4 regions of the Azospirillum baldaniorum genome follow, and region 1 is predicted to be linked to each of the others. Evidence: riboswitches for the same ligand, from Rfam matches in the RefSeq annotation. Region 1 holds a riboswitch; each other region holds the start of a gene.
What was found. Region 1 has a riboswitch for cobalamin ahead of Sp245p_RS27795 (hypothetical protein). Riboswitches for the same ligand answer to the same signal wherever they lie in the genome.
Positions count from the first base shown of each region.

Region 2: linked by a shared signal. The riboswitch ahead of Sp245p_RS20470 (TonB-dependent receptor plug domain-containing protein) and the one ahead of Sp245p_RS27795 (hypothetical protein) in region 1 are both predicted to bind cobalamin.
Region 3: linked by a shared signal. The riboswitch ahead of cobW (cobalamin biosynthesis protein CobW) and the one ahead of Sp245p_RS27795 (hypothetical protein) in region 1 are both predicted to bind cobalamin.
Region 4: linked by a shared signal. The riboswitch ahead of Sp245p_RS33755 (energy-coupling factor ABC transporter permease) and the one ahead of Sp245p_RS27795 (hypothetical protein) in region 1 are both predicted to bind cobalamin.

Region 1 is NZ_CP022260.1:247,295-251,731, reverse strand. Features, by position in the region: gene metE (5-methyltetrahydropteroyltriglutamate--homocysteine S-methyltransferase) at 1-1,360, opposite strand, end outside; gene Sp245p_RS27800 (LysR family transcriptional regulator) at 1,457-2,386, shown strand; gene Sp245p_RS27795 (hypothetical protein) at 2,427-2,750, opposite strand; cobalamin riboswitch at 2,918-3,168, opposite strand; gene Sp245p_RS27790 (methylmalonyl-CoA mutase family protein) at 3,345-4,437, shown strand, end outside.
Region 2 is NZ_CP022254.1:1,359,279-1,363,715, forward strand. Features, by position in the region: gene Sp245p_RS20465 (ABC transporter substrate-binding protein) at 1-29, opposite strand, end outside; gene Sp245p_RS20470 (TonB-dependent receptor plug domain-containing protein) at 26-1,954, opposite strand; cobalamin riboswitch at 2,071-2,289, opposite strand; gene Sp245p_RS20475 (hypothetical protein) at 2,344-2,802, opposite strand; gene Sp245p_RS20480 (TerC family protein) at 3,463-4,437, shown strand, end outside.
Region 3 is NZ_CP022254.1:784,935-789,371, forward strand. Features, by position in the region: gene Sp245p_RS17980 (ABC transporter ATP-binding protein) at 1-705, opposite strand, end outside; gene Sp245p_RS17985 (ABC transporter ATP-binding protein) at 698-1,474, opposite strand; cobalamin riboswitch at 1,764-1,979, shown strand; gene cobW (cobalamin biosynthesis protein CobW) at 2,019-3,086, shown strand; gene cobN (cobaltochelatase subunit CobN) at 3,243-4,437, shown strand, end outside.
Region 4 is NZ_CP022262.1:517,458-521,894, forward strand. Features, by position in the region: gene Sp245p_RS33740 (Ig-like domain-containing protein) at 1-236, shown strand, start outside; gene Sp245p_RS33745 (hypothetical protein) at 373-747, shown strand; gene Sp245p_RS33750 (superoxide dismutase) at 875-1,642, shown strand; gene Sp245p_RS33755 (energy-coupling factor ABC transporter permease) at 1,708-2,388, opposite strand; cobalamin riboswitch at 2,561-2,799, opposite strand; gene Sp245p_RS33760 (glycosyltransferase family protein) at 2,944-4,437, shown strand, end outside.

The sequences.
Region 1 (4,437 bases):
TCTGCGGGAAGGAGCCGATGGTGGTGGTCGGGAACTTCGGCAGGTTCAGGCGGGTGGCCTGCTTGGCGGCGCGCTCGATGAAGGCGCTTTTGCGCCGCCCGAGCCGGGCGTCGATGGCCGCGACCGCCGCCTTCACCGCCGGGTTGTTGACCCGCGGCGAATGGCGGCGCGCCTCGACGGCAGCGCGGTTGGCGTCCAACTCGGCCGCGACGGCGGCACGGCCCCCATCCCGTCCTGGGGTCAGCGCGATCGCCAGAACCCGGATCTCCTCCAGCTTCTGCACCGCGAAGGCCAGCCAGGAACGGGCCTCCTCATCCAGCTTGCGCTCGCCGGCGAGGTCGACCGGCACGTGCAGCAGCGAGCAGGACGGTGCGATCCACAGCCGCTCACCGAGCCTCTCGGCCACCGGCTCCAGCCAATCGAGCGTCGCGCCGAGGTCGGTCTTCCAGATGTTCCGGCCGTTGACGACGCCCAGCGACACGACGCGGTCGGTCGGGAGGGCCTGGATCAGGGCATCGACCTCGTCGCGGGCGGTGATGGCGTCGAGATGGAGGCCCTGCACCGGCAGCGAGCAGGCGAGCGGCAGGTTGTCCTGGAGTTGACCGAAATAGGTCGCCAGCAGCAGCTTGACCGCGCCGGTGCCGAGAGCCCGATAGGCCTGGGTGAAGGCGTCCCGCCACGCCGCTTCCAGCTCGGTCACCAGGATCGGTTCGTCGATCTGCACCCACTCGACGCCCTGGTCGGTCAGGGCCTGCAGCAGCCCGGCGTAGACGGGCAGCAGGCGGGGCAGCAGAGCCAGCTTGTCCGAACCGTCCTTGGCCTTGCCCAGCGCGAGATAGGTGACCGGACCGACGATCACCGGCTTGGCCTTCACGCCCTGCGCCTTCGCTTCGGCGAGTTGCTCCAGCAGGCGGGAGGCGTCGAGCGTGAATGTCGTCCCGGCGTCGAACTCGGGGACGATGTAGTGGTAGTTGGTGTCGAACCACTTGGTCATCTCGCCGGCGGCAACCCCGCCGCAGCACCCGCCGTGCTCTTCAGCACTATGGGCGGCGGTCTCCGCCGAACGGCCGCGCGCCACGCGGAAGTAATTGTCCAGGGCGTCGCCATGGAAGCCCTTCACGCGCTCCGGCAGGTTGCCGAGCGTGAAGCTCATGTCGAGCACCTGATCGTAGAAGGCGAAATCGCCCACGGGAACGAGGTCGAGCGCGCCCTGATCCCGCCAGTGGCGCTTGCGGAGGTCCGCGCCGACGCGGACCAGCTCGTCGCGGGAGGACGCCCCCTTCCAATAGGCCTCCAAGGCGAACTTCAACTCGCGCTTGGCGCCGATGCGGGGGAATCCGAGGGTGTGGGTCGTTGCCATGGGGGTCGCCTTGAAAAGAGGGATCGGCGCGGACCATACGAAGTTCAGTCCATGAATGAAAAATGGTATGATTTTATCGTTCGATAAATTTCATTCATGGACGAGGCGGGCGGCATGGCCATCCTGGAGCGCATCCATCTCTCGATCATCCGCGAGGTTGATCGTCACGGCTCGCTGACGGCGGCGGCCAGCCATTTGAACCTGACCCAACCGGCGCTGAGCCACGCCATCCGCAAGCTGGAAGAGCAGCTCGGCGTGGATGTGTGGCACCGCGAAGGCCGCAGCCTGCGGCCGACCCAAGCCGGGGAATGGCTGCTGGCGGTCGCCAACCGCCTGTTGCCGCAACTGGCCCACGCTGAAGAACGCCTCCAGCAATTCGCCCAGGGCGAGCGCGGGACCCTGCGCATCGGGATGGAATGCCATCCCTGCTATCAGTGGCTCCTGAAGATCGTCGCTCCCTATGTCGATGCCTGGCCGAAGGTCGACGTGGACGTCCGGCAGAAGTTCCAGTTCGGCGGCATCGGCGCCCTGTTCGGCCACGACATCGACATGCTGGTGACACCGGATCCGCTGTTCAAACCCGGACTGTGCTTCGAGCCGGTGTTCGACTACGAACAGGTTCTTGTGGTCGGGCCGGGGCACCGTCTGCGCCATGCCGCTTTCGTCGAACCCCAGCAGGTGGCGGACGAAGTCCTGATCACCTACCCGGTGGCGCCCGACCGCCTCGACATCTACACCCAGTTCCTGATGCCGGCCGGGATCAGCCCGAGGCAGCACAAGCCGATCGAGACGACCGACATCATGTTGCTGATGGTAGCCCACGGCCGCGGCGTCGCCGCCCTGCCGCGCTGGCTGGTCGAGGAGTATGGCGCCAAGTTCAACGTGAGCCCGGTGCGCCTGGGCCGGGACGGTGTCGCCAAGCAGATTTTCCTGGGCTTCCGCGAGGCGGACGCCGACATCGGCTATCTGCGGGGGTTCATCGATCTGGCGCTTGCCCATCGCAACAGTGGAACCGCCTCGCTGTAGCCATCGCCGCCGTCGCCTGCCGGCGGTGAAGCCGCGCCTGTCAGCCACCCATCCGCAAGCTGCCGATGGCGTTGCGCAGGCCAAGCGCAATGGTGCGGCGCTCGTCCACATCTCCGCCCGGCGCCAGCCAATGGTCGATGCCGCCGTCCTGGTGCAGCACGAATTCGGCGACACAGCGGTTCGCCGGTTGGCCGGCTTCCGCATGCGCCTGCTCGACCAGGGCGCGGGCGATCTCCCGCAGGGTGTCGGCCGCCGCGACCAGCCCGGCGGCGTCCAGCGGCTCCCTGGTTCCCCGCAGGGACCAGCGTCCTTCCGTCGCCGTCAGGACAAAGGGTGCCGACCGGTCGGCGGGGGTCGGCGGCACCGGACGGCGTCGGAACGCCAGACGGATGAGATTGGGTGGAACAGGCGTTGGTTGGACGGACATCGGCAGTGGCACCCCTCGCTCCCAAAGGGCAAGGATGGGACGGACACCGACGCGGCACGGGAGACCTCCGGCGACGCCGCACCCGCCGGGACACCCCGCCCGACTCGCGTTCGACGGATCCGGCAGGTCTCCTGGCTCACGGGTCGTCGCGGGACCGTCCGGCCTTCCCGGAGCCATCGTCCCGAACCGGGATGGGCACCAGTGGCGCTGAAACGGCGGACCCGCTCTCCGCTCACAGTTGCGGGGGCAGCGCCGGCTTCGCCGTCATCCTCGTGGCGAGGCGAACGGTTCACCGGCTTCCCTTTTAGCCCCGGACGCCCTGGGGCGAACGGGGACCGTATCCGGCGGGATACGGTAAGAGGGTGCACCCGGCGGCGTCAAGCGTGAGCGCCACGCCAAGTCCCTTTTGCAAACTTCGCAAGATTGCCCGCGGCCCTTCGCCAAATTTCGCCAATTTCCGCCTGATTCCCACGGGTCCTTCGGCGTATCTTGCAAATGTTCGGAACACGGATGGGAAGGGATCTCGCCAGCATGGACGACCGCCGGGACGATGCCGAGACGATCTTCGCCACCGAATTCCCTCCGGCCACGCGCGAGCAATGGCGGGTTCTCGTCGACAAGGGGCTGAAGGGCGCCCCCTTCGAGAAGCGGCTGGTCACCCGGCTGTACGAAGGCATCGCCGTGCAGCCGCTCTACACGGCGGAAGACTGGCCGGCTGCGGGCGATCCGTCCGGTTTGCCGGGCTTCGCCCCGTTCACCCGCGGTGGCCATGCCGCCGGCCCCGGACCGGACGGCTGGGACATCCTGACCGAACACGACGCCGCCGATCCCAAGGCGGCCAACGCCGCCATCCTGACCGATCTGCTGCGCGGCGCCACCGCCATCCGGCTGCGCCTCGACAGGCCGGATATCCCCGGCATCGCCATCGACCGGCTGGACGATCTCGACCGCACGCTGGCCAACGTCTATCCGGAGATGGTGCCACTGTCGCTGGAGGCGGGAGGCGACGCAGTGGCCGGCGCGGCGCTGCTCGCCGCCCTGTGGCGCCGCCGCTCGGTGATGCCGGACAAGGCGCGGGGCGCCTTCAACGCCGATCCCATCGGGACTCTGGCCGCGGCCGGCGCCCTGCCGGGCAGTCTGGAGGCGGCACTCGCCGACACGGCGGCCTTGGCCGCCTGGACCGCCCGCAATTTCCCTCACGTCACCGCCGTCGGGGTGGACAGTTCCCCCTGGCACGACGCCGGGGCGACCGAAAGCCAGGACCTCGCCGCCGCCATGGCGACCGGGGTCGCCTATCTGCGCGCCCTGACCGCTGCCGGGCTGGACATCGACACCGCCTGCCGGCAGATCGCCTTCACCCTATCCGTCGGCTGCGACCAATTCCTCTCCATCGCCAAGCTGCGCGCCGCGCGGCGCCTGTGGGGGCGCATCGCCGAGGCGTCGGGCGCCTCGGAGCGAGCCCGTGCCATGCACCTGACCGCCCGCACGGCGCGACGCATCATGGCGCGGCGCGATCCTTGGGTGAACATGCTGCGCACCACGGTGGCCGGCTTCGCCGCCGGGGTCGGCGGCGCCGACGCGTTGGCGGTGCTGCCCTTCGACGCGGCGCTGGGCGAATCCGACG
Region 2 (4,437 bases), on a different contig from region 1:
GCGGCCAGCCCGACAAAGGTGGGCCTCACAGCGACAGCCGCAGCCCGAGATACCCGGCCCGTCCCGGCGCGCCGTAGGTCCAGACCTCCTGATACCGGCGGTCGAACAGGTTCTCCACGCGCCCGAAGAGTTCGACTCCTTCGGACAGCGCGTAGGAGCCGGCCATGTTGACCAGCGTGTAGGGCGCGAGATTCACGACCTGCCGGTTGTAGAAGGGATCGTAGGCCCAGTCGCTGGACCGCCCGTTGTAGACGACGCCGAGGTTGGCGTTCGCCCGGTCCTCCAGGAAGCGGTGGTTGACGGTCAGGCTGGCGAGCTGCTTGGGCCGGCGCACCAGTTCCACCCCCGTGGAATCCTCGCCGTCGGTCCAGGTGTAGGAACCGCGGATGGTCAGCCGGTCGACCGGCTCCACCGACAGGCCAAGTTCGAAGCCGCGGATGTGGGACTCGCCCGGCATGTTGACGGAGGTCCGCCCGGTGCCGGTGATGAGGTCGCGGATGCGCTGGTCGAACCACGTGCCGTCCACGGAGGCCCGCGTGCCCCACAGCGCCTGATCGAAGCCGGCGTCCCAGCCGCGCGCCCGTTCCGGCTTCAGGTTCGGGTTGCCGGCGTAGGTGGCGGTGTAGCCGTACAGCTCGAACAGGGTCGGATTCTTGACGCCGGTGCCGTAGGAGGCGCGCAGCTTCGTCCCGCTCTCTTCGATCAGATAGGCCGCCGTGGTGCGCCATGTGGTGGCGTCGCGGAACAGGTCGTTCGCGTCGTGGCGGACGCTGCCGGTCAGGGTCAGCCGGTCGAACAGCCCCAGCTTGTACTGGCCCACCAGCCCGGTGGAGCCGATGGAGCGGTCGAAGCTGGAGAAGCTGCTGCGGCTGATCGCCTTGTCCTCCTCATGCTCCACGGCGGCGGTCAGCACATGGTCGGCGGGGCCGCTGTTCAGAGCGAGGTTGGTCTGATAGTCGGCCTTGGTCTTGCGCCCGTCGTAGCGGCTGGTCACCGTCTTGGCGTCGTCGCGGTAGTCGCGCTGCTGGCGGCCATGGGTCAGGCCGACGATGTGCTCCCACTTTCCGTCGAGAAGGGCGATCTTGCCCTGGAGGCGCCCGAAATACTGCTCTCCGGCGGTGCTGGTCCCGTCATCGACGGCGCCGCGCCCGCCGACGAAGCCGTCGGTGTCGGTGCGGAAGCGGGTGTAGCGGCCGGTCACCGCGATCTCGCTGTGCTCGGTCGGGCGGACGGCGGCGTTTCCGGTCAGCGTGCCGTTGCGGTAGCCGTCCTTCTCCGGGTTGCCGAGCCGCTTGTCGGCGACCGACACACCGTCGCTGGTGACGCCCTGGCCGCTGAGGAACAGGTCGTAACGGTCGGTCCCGGTGCCGAAGGAGGCCCGCCCGGCGGCGGTGCCGAAGGACCCGCCCTCGACGGCGGCGCCGAACCGGGGGGCGCCGGCGCCGCGGCGGGTCACGATGTTGACGACGCCGCCGACCGCGTCGGAGCCGTAAAGCGCGCTCTGCGGGCCGCGCAGCACCTCGACGCGTTCCACGTCGCCGGCCAGCAGGTTGGCGAAATCATATTCGGAACCGGCGGCGGGATCGTTCACCTCGATCCCGTCGATCAGGACGAGCGTCTGGTTGCCCTCCGACCCGCGGATGCGGAGCTGGGTCAGGGTGCCCATAGGGCCGGTGCGGTTGACGGCGACGCCGGGCACCGCGCGCAGCGCGTCGGACAGCAGCTGGGTCTGGCGCTGCTCCAGTTCCTCGCGGGTGATGACGGTCAGGGCGCTGCCGGTTTCCTCGGCGGCGGTGGGGACGCGGTTGGCGGTCACCGAGACCGGCGGAAGCGTCGTGATGGTGGTGGAATCGGCGAAGGCCGACGTGGGGAGGGCCGACACGGGAAGGGCAAGGCTTCCCAGAAGGGCGGCGAAGGACGCCGTCCGGTGAAGGCGGGGAACGCGGACACTCATTGAGACCTCGGGCGGGACGCCGGTGGCACGTCACCGCGAACGAAGTCCCCCCGGACGCTCCGCGAACGGACTCCCGGTTCGACGACCTTCGGTGCACCCCGCCCGAACGTGTTCGCGTGTGACCACGACTGACGGCAGGTCTCCTGGCTCGCGGGTTATCGTCTGCCCATCGCCTTCCCAGGATCACGATCCCAGTGGCATTCCGATGGACGACTCGCCGCTTACAGTTGCGGGGGCAGCCTCGGCGTAGAACCCCCGCACGGCCAATCGCCGCGGGGTCCGCACCGTGTTCCCATTTTCAGCCCTTTCGGGCAACCGTCGGGTGCGAAGCTACGCGGGCGGAACGGCTCCGGTCAAGCCGCAATCCGCCCATCCTCGCCCGACCGGTGTCAGAGCGTGGTTCTCGGCCCGACCGCGGACCCATCCGGCACGGGGGGATTCATCTCCTTGCAATTGCCGACGCAATAGGTCTGCGCTTCGATCCGGCCGCCGCAGGATTTGTAGCAATCGTTGTAATCGGAGGAGCAGGTGAGGTTGCTGTAGCAGCTGGGGTTCCGGTCGAAATCGCTGAACGTCTTGATCTTCTTCTTGTCCGCATCCTTGGGCAAGGAACGGAGATAGGCCTGATATTCGCCCTGGGCGCGGGTCGTCGCCTCGGCCCGGCAGGTCTGAACGGCCAGCTCCTTTGCGGATTGGCAGATTGTCTGTGCCTGCTTGCACTGGGCGACACAGAGCTTTCCCGCCTCGCTGACGGGTGGAAAATAGCTTGCGACCGTCTCGAAACGCGGGCCGCAACCAGCCAATCCGGCCGCCAGCAGGCAGCCGAGCAAAATGGAACGCCGCATCATTGTGGGTGTCCTGCCGTGAATTACCGTCAATCGCTACGAACAACCCACCGGTGCGGAATCATCCATGGGCGACACGGAATTCGCAAAGCCGGCTCCCGGACCGGAACGCCGGCAACCCATGGGCGATCAACCGACTGGTGTCGTTGCCTGCGGCCATCGCGCCGATCATGGTCCGGAAAGGACGCGCACCCCTCTTGTCGCCGCGCGGGGGCCTGACTACATGACGGGTGAGGTCCGGGCCCCTCTGGCAGCGTCGCCCGGCGCTGTGATGTCGGACTTCCCATAGAGCCGTCGCTTTGGCGCGGCCTTGCGGAAGCTGGCCCTATCCTCCCCCCTGGGTCCCGCTCCACCACAAGGTCCACCGCCGGACGACGGTCCCCGACGGGCCTTTGGGAGACATCGGCATGGACCGCAGCGAACCAACTTCCTGAACGACCGCCACGCCTCCACGGCAAACGATGGAGGCGGGCGCTCTGGCGCGCCGCGGCAAAGCCGTCGCGCGCGCTTGTCCGTTGACCGCAGACCTTGCGGTCACGATTCCAGTCCGGGCCCCTCTGGCCGATGCGTCCCGCCGTGGCGCATCGGTGATGTCGGACTGCTCATGTGACGATCGACGTCTCCGCTTGCGGGAGCGGAGTGCATGAAGCAAGGGACAGTTCCATGGATCAGATCGTTTTAATGTGGGCCGGCTTCGCCGTCTTCGTTGGCGTGCTTTTGGCCTTTGATCTTGGTGTATTTTCCAAGAAATCCCATGTGATCTCCGGCCGCGAGGCGCTGATGCGCTGCGCGGCCTATTCCACGCTGGCGATGATTTTCGCCGCCGGCGTCTTTCATTTCCAAGGGTCGCAGAAGGGGCTGGAGTTCCTGACCGGCTACCTGATCGAATACAGCCTGAGCGTCGACAACATCTTCGTCATCGCGCTGATCTTCACGCATTTCGCGGTGCCGCCGCAGTACCAGCACCGGGTGCTGTTCTGGGGCATCCTGGGCGCGTTGGTGATGCGCGGCGTGCTGATCGTGGCGGGTACGGCGCTGATCCAGGAATTCCACTGGATCATCTACATCTTCGGTGCCTTCCTGATCTTCAGCGGCATCAAGATGCTGATGTCGGTGGACGACGAGCCGGACATGGAGAACAACCGGATCGTCAAATTCGTCCGCTCCCGCTTCCGCATGACCGACGGCTACGAGGGGCAGAAGTTCTTCGTGATGCGCGACGGCGTGCGGATGATGACGCCGCTGTTCCTCGTGCTGATCCTGATCGAGTTCACCGATCTGGTTTTCGCTGTGGACTCCATCCCGGCGGTCTTCTCGGTGACCACCGACCCGTTCATCGTCTGGACCTCCAACGTCTTCGCCATCCTCGGCCTGCGCGCCCTCTACTTCGCGCTGGCCTCGATCATCCACCGCTTCCATTACCTGAAGTACGGCCTGTCGCTGGTTCTGGTGGTGGTCGGTGCGAAGATGCTGATGATCGACATCTACAAGATGCCGACGGCGGTGGCGCTGGGCATCACGGCCTTCCTGGTCGGCGGTTCCATCGTCTTCTCGATGCTGAAGACCCGCGCCGATGCGGCTCCGGAAGCCGCGGACGGCGAGGCCCGCCGCTGGTGGGTGCCCGGCAGTCCGGCGAAG
Region 3 (4,437 bases), on a different contig from region 1:
GTGGAGCTTGTCCATGTTCTGGGCGAGCTGGTCGTTGGGGATCATGTCCACGACATGGCCTTCCTCCATCACGTAATGGCGGTCGGCGATGGTCGCGGCGAAGCGGAAATTCTGCTCCACCAAGACGATGGTGAAGCCGCGCTGCTTCAGCTTGCGCACCGCCACCCCGATCTGCTCGATGATGACGGGGGCCAGCCCCTCGGTCGGCTCATCGAGCAGGATCAGGTCGGCGCCGGTGCGCAGGATGCGGGCGATGGCCAGCATCTGCTGCTCGCCGCCCGACAGACGCGTGCCCTGGGTGGTGCCGCGGCCCTGCAGGTTCGGGAACAGCTCGTAGATCTGCGGCACCGTCATGCCGCCCGACTTCACCACCGGCGGCAGCATCAGGTTCTCGTCCACGCTGAGCGAGGAGAAGATGCCGCGCTCCTCCGGCACGTAGCCGATGCCGAGGCGGGGGATCCTGTGCTGCGCCATGCCGATCAGCTCCCGGCCCTGGAAGCGGATCGAGCCGTTGCGCTTGCCGACGATGCCCATGATCGAGCGCATGGTCGTCGTCTTGCCGGCGCCGTTGCGGCCCAGCAGGGTCACCACCTCGCCCTGGCGCACGTCGATGTTGACGCCGTGCAGCACGTGGCTCTCGCCGTAGAAGGCCTGGAGGTCGCGGATCTCCAGCATCACGGTCTTCACGGTCGCACCGTCAGGCATGGCCCACCTCACCCGTGCCGGCCCCCGTGCCCATGTAGGCTTCCATGACCTGCGGGTTGCGCGATACGACGTCGTATGCGCCCTCGGCCAGGATCTCGCCGCGGCGGAGCACCGTGATGGTGTCCGACAGGTGGGCGACGACCGACAGGTTGTGCTCGACCATCAGGATGGTGCGGTCGGCGGAGACGCGCTTGATCAGCGCGGCGGTGCCTTCGATGTCCTCGTGGCCCATGCCGGCCAGCGGCTCGTCGAGCAGCATCACCTCCGGATCGAGCGCCAGCGTGGTGGCGATCTCCAGGGCGCGCTTGCGGCCGTAGGGCAGCTCGGCGGCGGTGTGGCCGGCCCAGGGGGTGAGGTTCACCGCCTCGATCAGCTCCTCGGCGCGGTCGTGCAGGTCGTGCAGGCTGGCTTCCGGCTTCCAGAAATGGAAGCTGGTGCCGCGCGGGCGCTGCAACGCGACGCGGACATTCTCCAGCACGCTGAGGTGCGGGAAGACCGCGGAGATCTGGAAGGAGCGGACCATGCCGAGCAGCGCCACGTCGGCGGGCTTCATGGCGGTGATGTCGCGCCCCTTGTAGAGGATCTGGCCGCGCGTCGGCGTCAGGAACTTTGTCAGCAGGTTGAAGACCGTGCTCTTGCCGGCGCCGTTCGGGCCGATCAGCGCGTGGATGGTGCCGCGGCGGACCTGGAGGTTCACCTCCTTCACCGCGATGAAGCCCTTGAACTCCTTCGAGAGTCCGCGCGCTTCCAGAATGATGTCGTCGGCCATGGGTGCCGCTTTTCCCTCCCTGTTCGTCCGCGTCGTCTGCCGGTCCGCGTTTTTGGTTAGGCTGATATAAGCACAGGGCATGCCAATTGCGGGAAAATTCGTTAATTCATTGAAACTGTTGAATTCATCAAAGGCGGCGACAGCATCGCACGCGGTCCGGAGTGTCAGCTTTCCAGACAGACTGTACCGATCTTCCGACACACCAACGGCAGGATGGACGGAGCGTTCCGGGTTCGATGGCACGCTTTCCGGGCGCCAAATGGCCGCTTGCAAATCGGGGGTCCGCCTGCAATTCTGCGCCTCCGACGGTGCCCCGTCCGCCGTGAAGGCCCGGGGATAATAGGGAATGCGGTGCGGACCCGGATGGGGTCCAAGGCCGCGGCTGCCCCCGCAACTGTATGCGGCGAGTCCGCCTCCGGAAATGCCACGGGCCGTCAGGCCGGGAAGGCGGGAGGCGCGGCGACGACCCGCGAGCCAGGAAACCTGCCGCCAGACCGAAACTCATCCAATCCGCCGGGTGTGGCGGAGACAGGGAAACCAGATCATGACGCATCGTGCCGTCCTCCGTCCGTCCGCCGGGAAGACCCCGGCCACCGTCATCACCGGCTTTCTCGGCGCCGGCAAGACGACGCTGATCCGCAGCCTGCTGGAGCAGGCCGGCGGGCGCCGTCTGGCGCTGATCATCAACGAGTTCGGCGATGTCGGCATCGACGGCGAGATCCTGCGCGCCTGCGGCGATCCGACCTGCACCGAGGACGACGTGATCGAGCTGGCGAACGGCTGCCTGTGCTGCACCGTCGCCGACGACTTCGTCCCGGCCATCGAGAAGCTGCTGTCCCGCCCGCAGCCGCCGGAGCACATCATCATCGAGACGAGCGGCCTCGCCCTGCCGAAGCCGCTCGTCCAGGCCTTCCATTGGCCGGCGATCAAGACGCGGGTGACGGTGGACGGGGTGGTCGCGGTGGTCGACGCCGCCGCCGCCGCGGAGGGCCGCTTCGCCCCCGATCCGACGGCGTTGGCCGCCCAGGCCGCCGAGGCCGGGCAGCTTGACCACGAGACCCCGGTGGAGGAGGTGTTCGAGGACCAGCTCCTCTGCGCCGACCTGATCGTGGTGAACAAGACCGATCTGGTGGACGCCGCCGATCTGGCGAAGGTCGAGGACCTGATCCGCGCCGCCATGGCGGAGGGCGGGACCGGGCGCGAGGCCAAGATCCTGCGCGCCAGCAACGGCAAGGTCGATCCGGTGGTGCTTCTCGGCGTCGGCGCCGGGGCCGAGGACGACCTCGCCAACCGCCCCAGCCACCATGACGAGGAGGAGGGTCACGACCACGACGACTTCACCAGCTTCGTCGTGGAACTCGGCCCGCAACCCGACCCGGCGGCGCTGGCGAAGACGCTGGAGCGGGTCGCCGCCGCCCATGGCGTGCTGCGCCTGAAAGGTTTCATCGACGTGCCGGGCAAGCCGATGCGCCTTCTGGTGCAGGGTGTGGGGACACGCATCCAGACCCATTTCGACCGCTTCTGGAAGCCCGACGAGCCGCGCCGCAGCCGTCTGGTGGTGATCGGCGAGACGGGCCTGGACCGCGACGCCGTGACCGCGGCGCTGGGGTAATCCTTTGCCTTCATAGCCCTCTCCCCTCTGGGGAGAGGGTGGCCCGCAGGGCCGGTGAGGGGGGTGCGCTTGTGCCGGACGTTCCGCCACGCGCAACCCCCTCACCCTAACCCTCTCCCCAGAGGGGAGAGGGGATTTTCGTAAAGCACCGTCACCATGCACCTACTCGCCGCCCGCCAGGAAGACCTCGACGCCGGACCCCAGGCCGTGGATCTGGGGCAGAGCCCGGCGGACCTCGTCGTCCTGTCCTTCTCCGACAGCGACCTGACGGCGCTCGCCGCCTGCTGGAAGCGCCACCGCGACGCCCTGCCCTCCGATCCGTTGCCGACGCTGCGGCTGGCGAATCTCGCGCGGCTGGGGCACCCGCTGTCGGTGGACCTCTACGTCGAGTCCGTGATCCGCAAGGCGAAGCTGGTCATTCTGCGCCTGCTCGGCGGGGCGGGCTACTGGCGCTACGGGCTGGACCATGTCGCCGCCGCCTGCAGGGAGTCCGGGGTGGCGCTGGCCGTGCTGCCCGGCTGCGCCCAGCCGAACCCCGCCCTGGAGGGCTACGGCACCGTTCCGGCCGAGGCCGCGCAACGGCTGTGGCGTGGATTCACCGAGGGCGGGCCGGACAACATGGCCAACCTGCTGGCCTACGCCGCCACTCTGAGCGGGCAGGAGCGCCCTTGGCGCGAGCCGGCGCCGGTCCCCCGCTTCGGCGTCTATGAGGGCTGGTCCAGCCAAGTTGCCGGGCCATGCGCGCCGGCCGTCTTCTACCGCTCCCACCTGCTGGCCGGCGACCTGGAGCCGGTGCACGCGCTGTGCGACGCGCTGGCCGCGCGCGGCCTCGCCCCGCTGCCGCTGTTCGTGGCGAGCCTGAAGGAACCGGACTGCGCCGCCTGGATGCGCGCCACCCTGACCGCCCGCAACGCCGCCGTCGTGATGAACCTGACCGGCTTCTCGGCGGCGCGCGAGGACGGGTCGCCACTGGAAGCCAACGGCACGCCGGTGCTTCAGGCCGTGCTGTCCACCACGCCCGAGGAGGGCTGGCGCGGCTCCGCCCGCGGCATGGGGCCATCCGACCTCGCCATGAACGTCGTGCTGCCGGAAATGGACGGGCGCATCCTGACCCGCGCCGTCGCCTTCAAGGCCGAAGGGGCGCTCGACCCCGACCTGGAGTTCGCCCCGACGCTGATCCGCCCGGTGCCCGACCGCGTGGCCTTCGCCGCCGATCTGGCCGCCGCCTGGGTGCGGCTGGGCGCCACGCCGCGGGCCGAGCGCAAGCTGGCGCTGGTGCTGTCCGACTATCCGGGGCCGGGCGGCGGCATCGGCCATGCGGTCGGCCTCGACACCCCGGCGAGCGTCGTCG
Region 4 (4,437 bases), on a different contig from region 1:
TGTGGGGCGGCGCCGGCGCGGACGTCTTCGCTTTCGGGCGGGCCTCGGGCGGGTCGGTGGTGATGGACTTCCAGGTGGGGGTGGACCGCTTGGCGCTCTATGACGCCAGCATGGACCTCGGCGCGGTGATCCGCTCGGCGCGGGTGGAGGGCGGCAACACCACGCTCGACGTCGGCGGGGGCAACCGCATCACCATCCTCGGCCAGACCGGAAACGTCGCCGGCTGGTTCGGCTGAGCGGGCATAAACGCCGTTCTGCGCCAGCCTCCCCGAACGGATTCGGGGGGCTAATCCTTAGGGGGCTTTGCCGCCATGGGGTTATCGGTTGGATGATGGCTTACCCGATCGAACGAATCCCCGGAGCCATTCCGCCATGCCGACATCGCCGCACGGATCGCCTGACCGAGGGCTGAAGCCGTTCATCCTCGCCATTCATCGCGAAGCGCTGGAAACCGCCGCGGCGAAGGGGCTGACCGGCACCCTGGCGCAGGTCGCCGCCCTCCAGGACACCGCCAGCCTCGCCTCGGCCAAGGCTGGACGCCTCGTCACGGAGGAGGAGGTGATGCGCCTGCTGCTTCGGGAGCGCCGCGCCCGTAAGATTCATGAGGCGATGGGAACCGCACCAGTCGTGCCGGTCCGGAAGCCGGTGGCGGCCCCGTCCCGGTTCCGCCTGGGGCGCTGGCGGACCGTGGCGATGGGCATGGCCCTCTCGGCGTCCGCCGGACTGGCTGGAAAGGCGCGCTTGTAAGAAACGGGCGGTGCGCGGTCCGCCGGTACCGAGTGAGTACGCCCATTGCCCTGTTGAGTGAGGCGCGGGGCGCACTGAGGCTGTCGCTTCCCCGCTGTTCGGCACGAAACACACAATGGGAGGTCTCATGTCCGTTCGCCTGGATCGCCGCCAATTGCTGCTCTCCGCCGGAGCCGCCGCGCTGGTGCTGGCCGTGGCGCCGCGCTTCGTCCTGGCCCAAACAACAGGGGGCCAAACGCCGGCTGGCCAAACTCCGGGCGGCAAGGGATTCACGCTGCCGCCGCTGCCCTACGCGCCCGCCGCGCTGGAACCGCACATCGATGCGACGACCATGAGCGTGCATCACGACAAGCACCATCAGGCTTACGTCGACAACCTCAACAAGGCGCTCGCCAACCACGGCGACCTTCAGGCGATGCCGCTGGCCGACTTGCTGAAGCGCGTGCCGGAACTGCCGGAAAGCATCCGCACAGCGGTGCGCAACAACGGCGGCGGTCACGCGAATCACAGCATGTTCTGGAGCATCATGGGGCCGAACGCTGGCGGCGCTCCGGACGGCGAGGTGGGGGCTGCCATCACGCGCGACTTCGGCAGCTTCGACGATTTCAAGACGCGCTTCAACACGGCGGGGGCGGGGCAGTTCGGCAGCGGCTGGGTCTTCGTCACCGCCGACCCGTCGTCGGGCAAGCTGGCCATCGCCGCGCGGCCGAACCAGGATTCCCCGGCCATGGACGGCGTGCCCGTGCTGATGGGCAACGACGTGTGGGAGCACGCCTATTACCTGAAGTACCAGAACCGGCGCGCCGACTATCTGGCGGCTTGGTGGAACGTCGTCGACTGGGGCGCGGTGAACCGTCGCTACGCGGCGATCCGGAAGGGCGAGCTGGTGATCTGAACAAAAAAGGGCGGCGGGGACATCCCCGCCACCCTTCCTGCGAACCATCTGGTCCAGAGGCCCGGTCAGGCGCCCTGATGAAGGCGGATGTTGAACAGCGGGCCCTGGCTCTGGCGGCGCAGCGCCTTGGCGACGGCCAGCACGGCGAGATCGGCCAGCGGCTCGACGATGATGACGGTCATGTAGGCGGCGCCGAAGGAGGCGACCTCCGTCATGGTCTCGGCGGTGAAGCCGTGGCCGTAGAGGGCCCAGAAGGCCACCCAGGCGACGATGCCGCCCTGGTAGGCGGTGGAGAGGGCCAGCGCCTGCGAGTACTTCAGGTCGACATAGGGGGTGGCGTCGGGGACGATCCGCTTCGCCAGCAGGCTGATGCCCCACAGCGGGACCAGCAGCGTGGTGACGTTCATGCCGTACTGCGGCAGGTCGAACGGCGCGAAGAACAGGCCCTGGATCAGCAGGCCGGCGGCGAGGCCGATGGAGGCCGCACCGGCGCCGAACAGCAGGAGCAGCGTCGAACCGAGGATCAGGTGAACCTCCGACACGCCCACGGGGTGGTGCGGGAACACCTCGAAGAAGCTGAAGACCAGCGCGGTGGCGATCAGGCTGCGCAGCACCAGCGGTGCGACCCCGCCGTTGTTGCGGACGTCGTTGTGCGCCAGCTTTCCGGCCATCGCGAAGCCGCCGGCGGCCGTCGCGTAGCTGAGAGCGATCTTGGCGCCGTCGACGACGCCGGGTTCGATGTGCATGCTCTATGCCCTTTCCGAGTCTGCCATGCGTTGGGAGGGCGTCGTTGCTGGCAGGCACCGGCATCGCAACCCCCTTGGCCCCCTGGATGGGCGCACCGGGGGACGGCTTGCGGAAGACGGGCGGCCGTCGGGCCGGACATCGGCAAGCGACCACCGGGGCACCCCGCCCGAGGACGTACGTTCGGTTACGGCAGGTCTCCTGGCTTGCGGGTCAAGGCGGCATCGTCCGGCCTTCCCGGCGCCCGTTCCCGCAGGCGGCGCCAGTGACACGGAAAGGACGAGGCCGCTCACCGCTCACAGTTGCGGGGGCAGCGCCGGATTTGCCGTTTCTCCCCCTGCGGGGCGGCGCACCGGCTTCCCTCTTAGCCCCGCGACCGGAGGGCGCGGGGAACCATAACCGGCGCCAGGGTAGGGGCGGGGTCCCCCGCCGTCAAGAGGGGGATGGCGACCCATCGGGGGAGTCGCACGGCTTCCTTGACACCACTCCCGCGGAACCGACAAGGTCCGGCTGACTGCGCGAGGCCGGATCAATGGGCGAAGGACGGGGTTGCGGGCATGCTACCGGTTCATTTCCTGACCATCGTGCTGAACGGCGATCCCTTCATCCGTTACCACTTGGAGGTGTTCCGCCAACTGCCCTTCCCCTGGCATTGGCACGTCGTGGAGGGGGTGGCGGAGCAGGTCCGCGATTCCTCCTGGTGCGCGCAACGGGGCGGGCGGGTCCCGCAGGACCTTCACCGCGACGGGCGCAGCAGCGACGGAACCTCGGAGTATCTCGACCGCATCGCGGCGGAGGAGCCCGGGCGCGTGTCGGTCTACCGCAAGCCGCCGGGCGTCTTCTGGCAGGGCAAGGTGGAGATGGTGACCGCGCCGCTGGCCGCCATGACGGAGGAATGCCTGCTCTGGCAGGTCGATGCGGACGAGCTGTGGACGGCGGAGCAGATCGCCCGCGCGCGCCGGATGTTCCTCGACTCGCCGTCGCGCACGGCGGCGCTGTACCTCTGCCACTTCTTCGTCGGCCCGTCCCTGGTTCTTGACCGGCTGGACCAGTACGGCAATTACCGCGCCTACGAATGGCTGCGCACTTGGCGGTACCGGCCGGGCGATTACTGGCACTCGCATGTCCCGCCCCGGCTGGTGCGGCCGCAGCCCGACGGGTCCGAACGCGACCTCGGCGCGGCCAACCCCTTCCTGCATGAGGAAACGGCGGTGAGCGGGCTCGTCTTCCAGCATTTCGCCTACGCGACGCGCCAGCAGGTCGCGTTCAAGGAAATCTATTACGGCTACGACGGCGCGGTCGGGCGGTGGGAGTCCCTCCAGGCGGCCGGGCGGTCGGTGGGCAACGGCACCCTTCCGTTGCGCGATTTCTTCCCCTGGGTGACCGACGCAGCGACCGTCGCCCGCGCCGAGCATGCCTTGGTGGAACCGCTGGCGCGCCCGGACGCCGACGGAAGCTGGGGCTTCGTGCCGCCGGCGCGGGGCGCCTCGACCGCCCCGGCGGTGGCGCTGCTGCGGAATTCCGGACCCGCCGTCCGCCGCCGCACGCTCGTCCCCGGCGAGCCGCCGCCCTTCCCGACCGACCTGATCCAAAGCGTCGGCGTGTTCCTGCTGGACGGGGCCGGCGCCGCGTTGCGGGCGTCGGGTGTCCTGCGGGAGTTGCGGCGGGCTTTGCCGCTGGCCCGCATCACCGTCTTCGCGACGCCGGACGCGGAGGCGGCGCTCGCCCTCTGCCCCTACGTCAACCAGCGCGTCACCCTGCCGTCGCTGACGGGGCGGGCGCCCGACGACGCGCTGGTGACCGCCGTACGCGAGGAGATCGGCCAACAATTCAGCGGTGCCTTCGACCTGACGATCAACCCGGTCCGGGGTGAGGATGCCAGCTTCGCCAACCGCCTGATGCAGGATACGGGGGCGCCGCTCCGCCTCGGTTGCAGGGTCGGCCGGCCGGTGCGTGGCTATTACGCCGACGCCTTCCTGACCCACGTCGCGCCAGCTCCCGCTGTCCTGTTGGGGGCGCTGACCGCCGGGGAGGCGGACCCCGCCACGGAG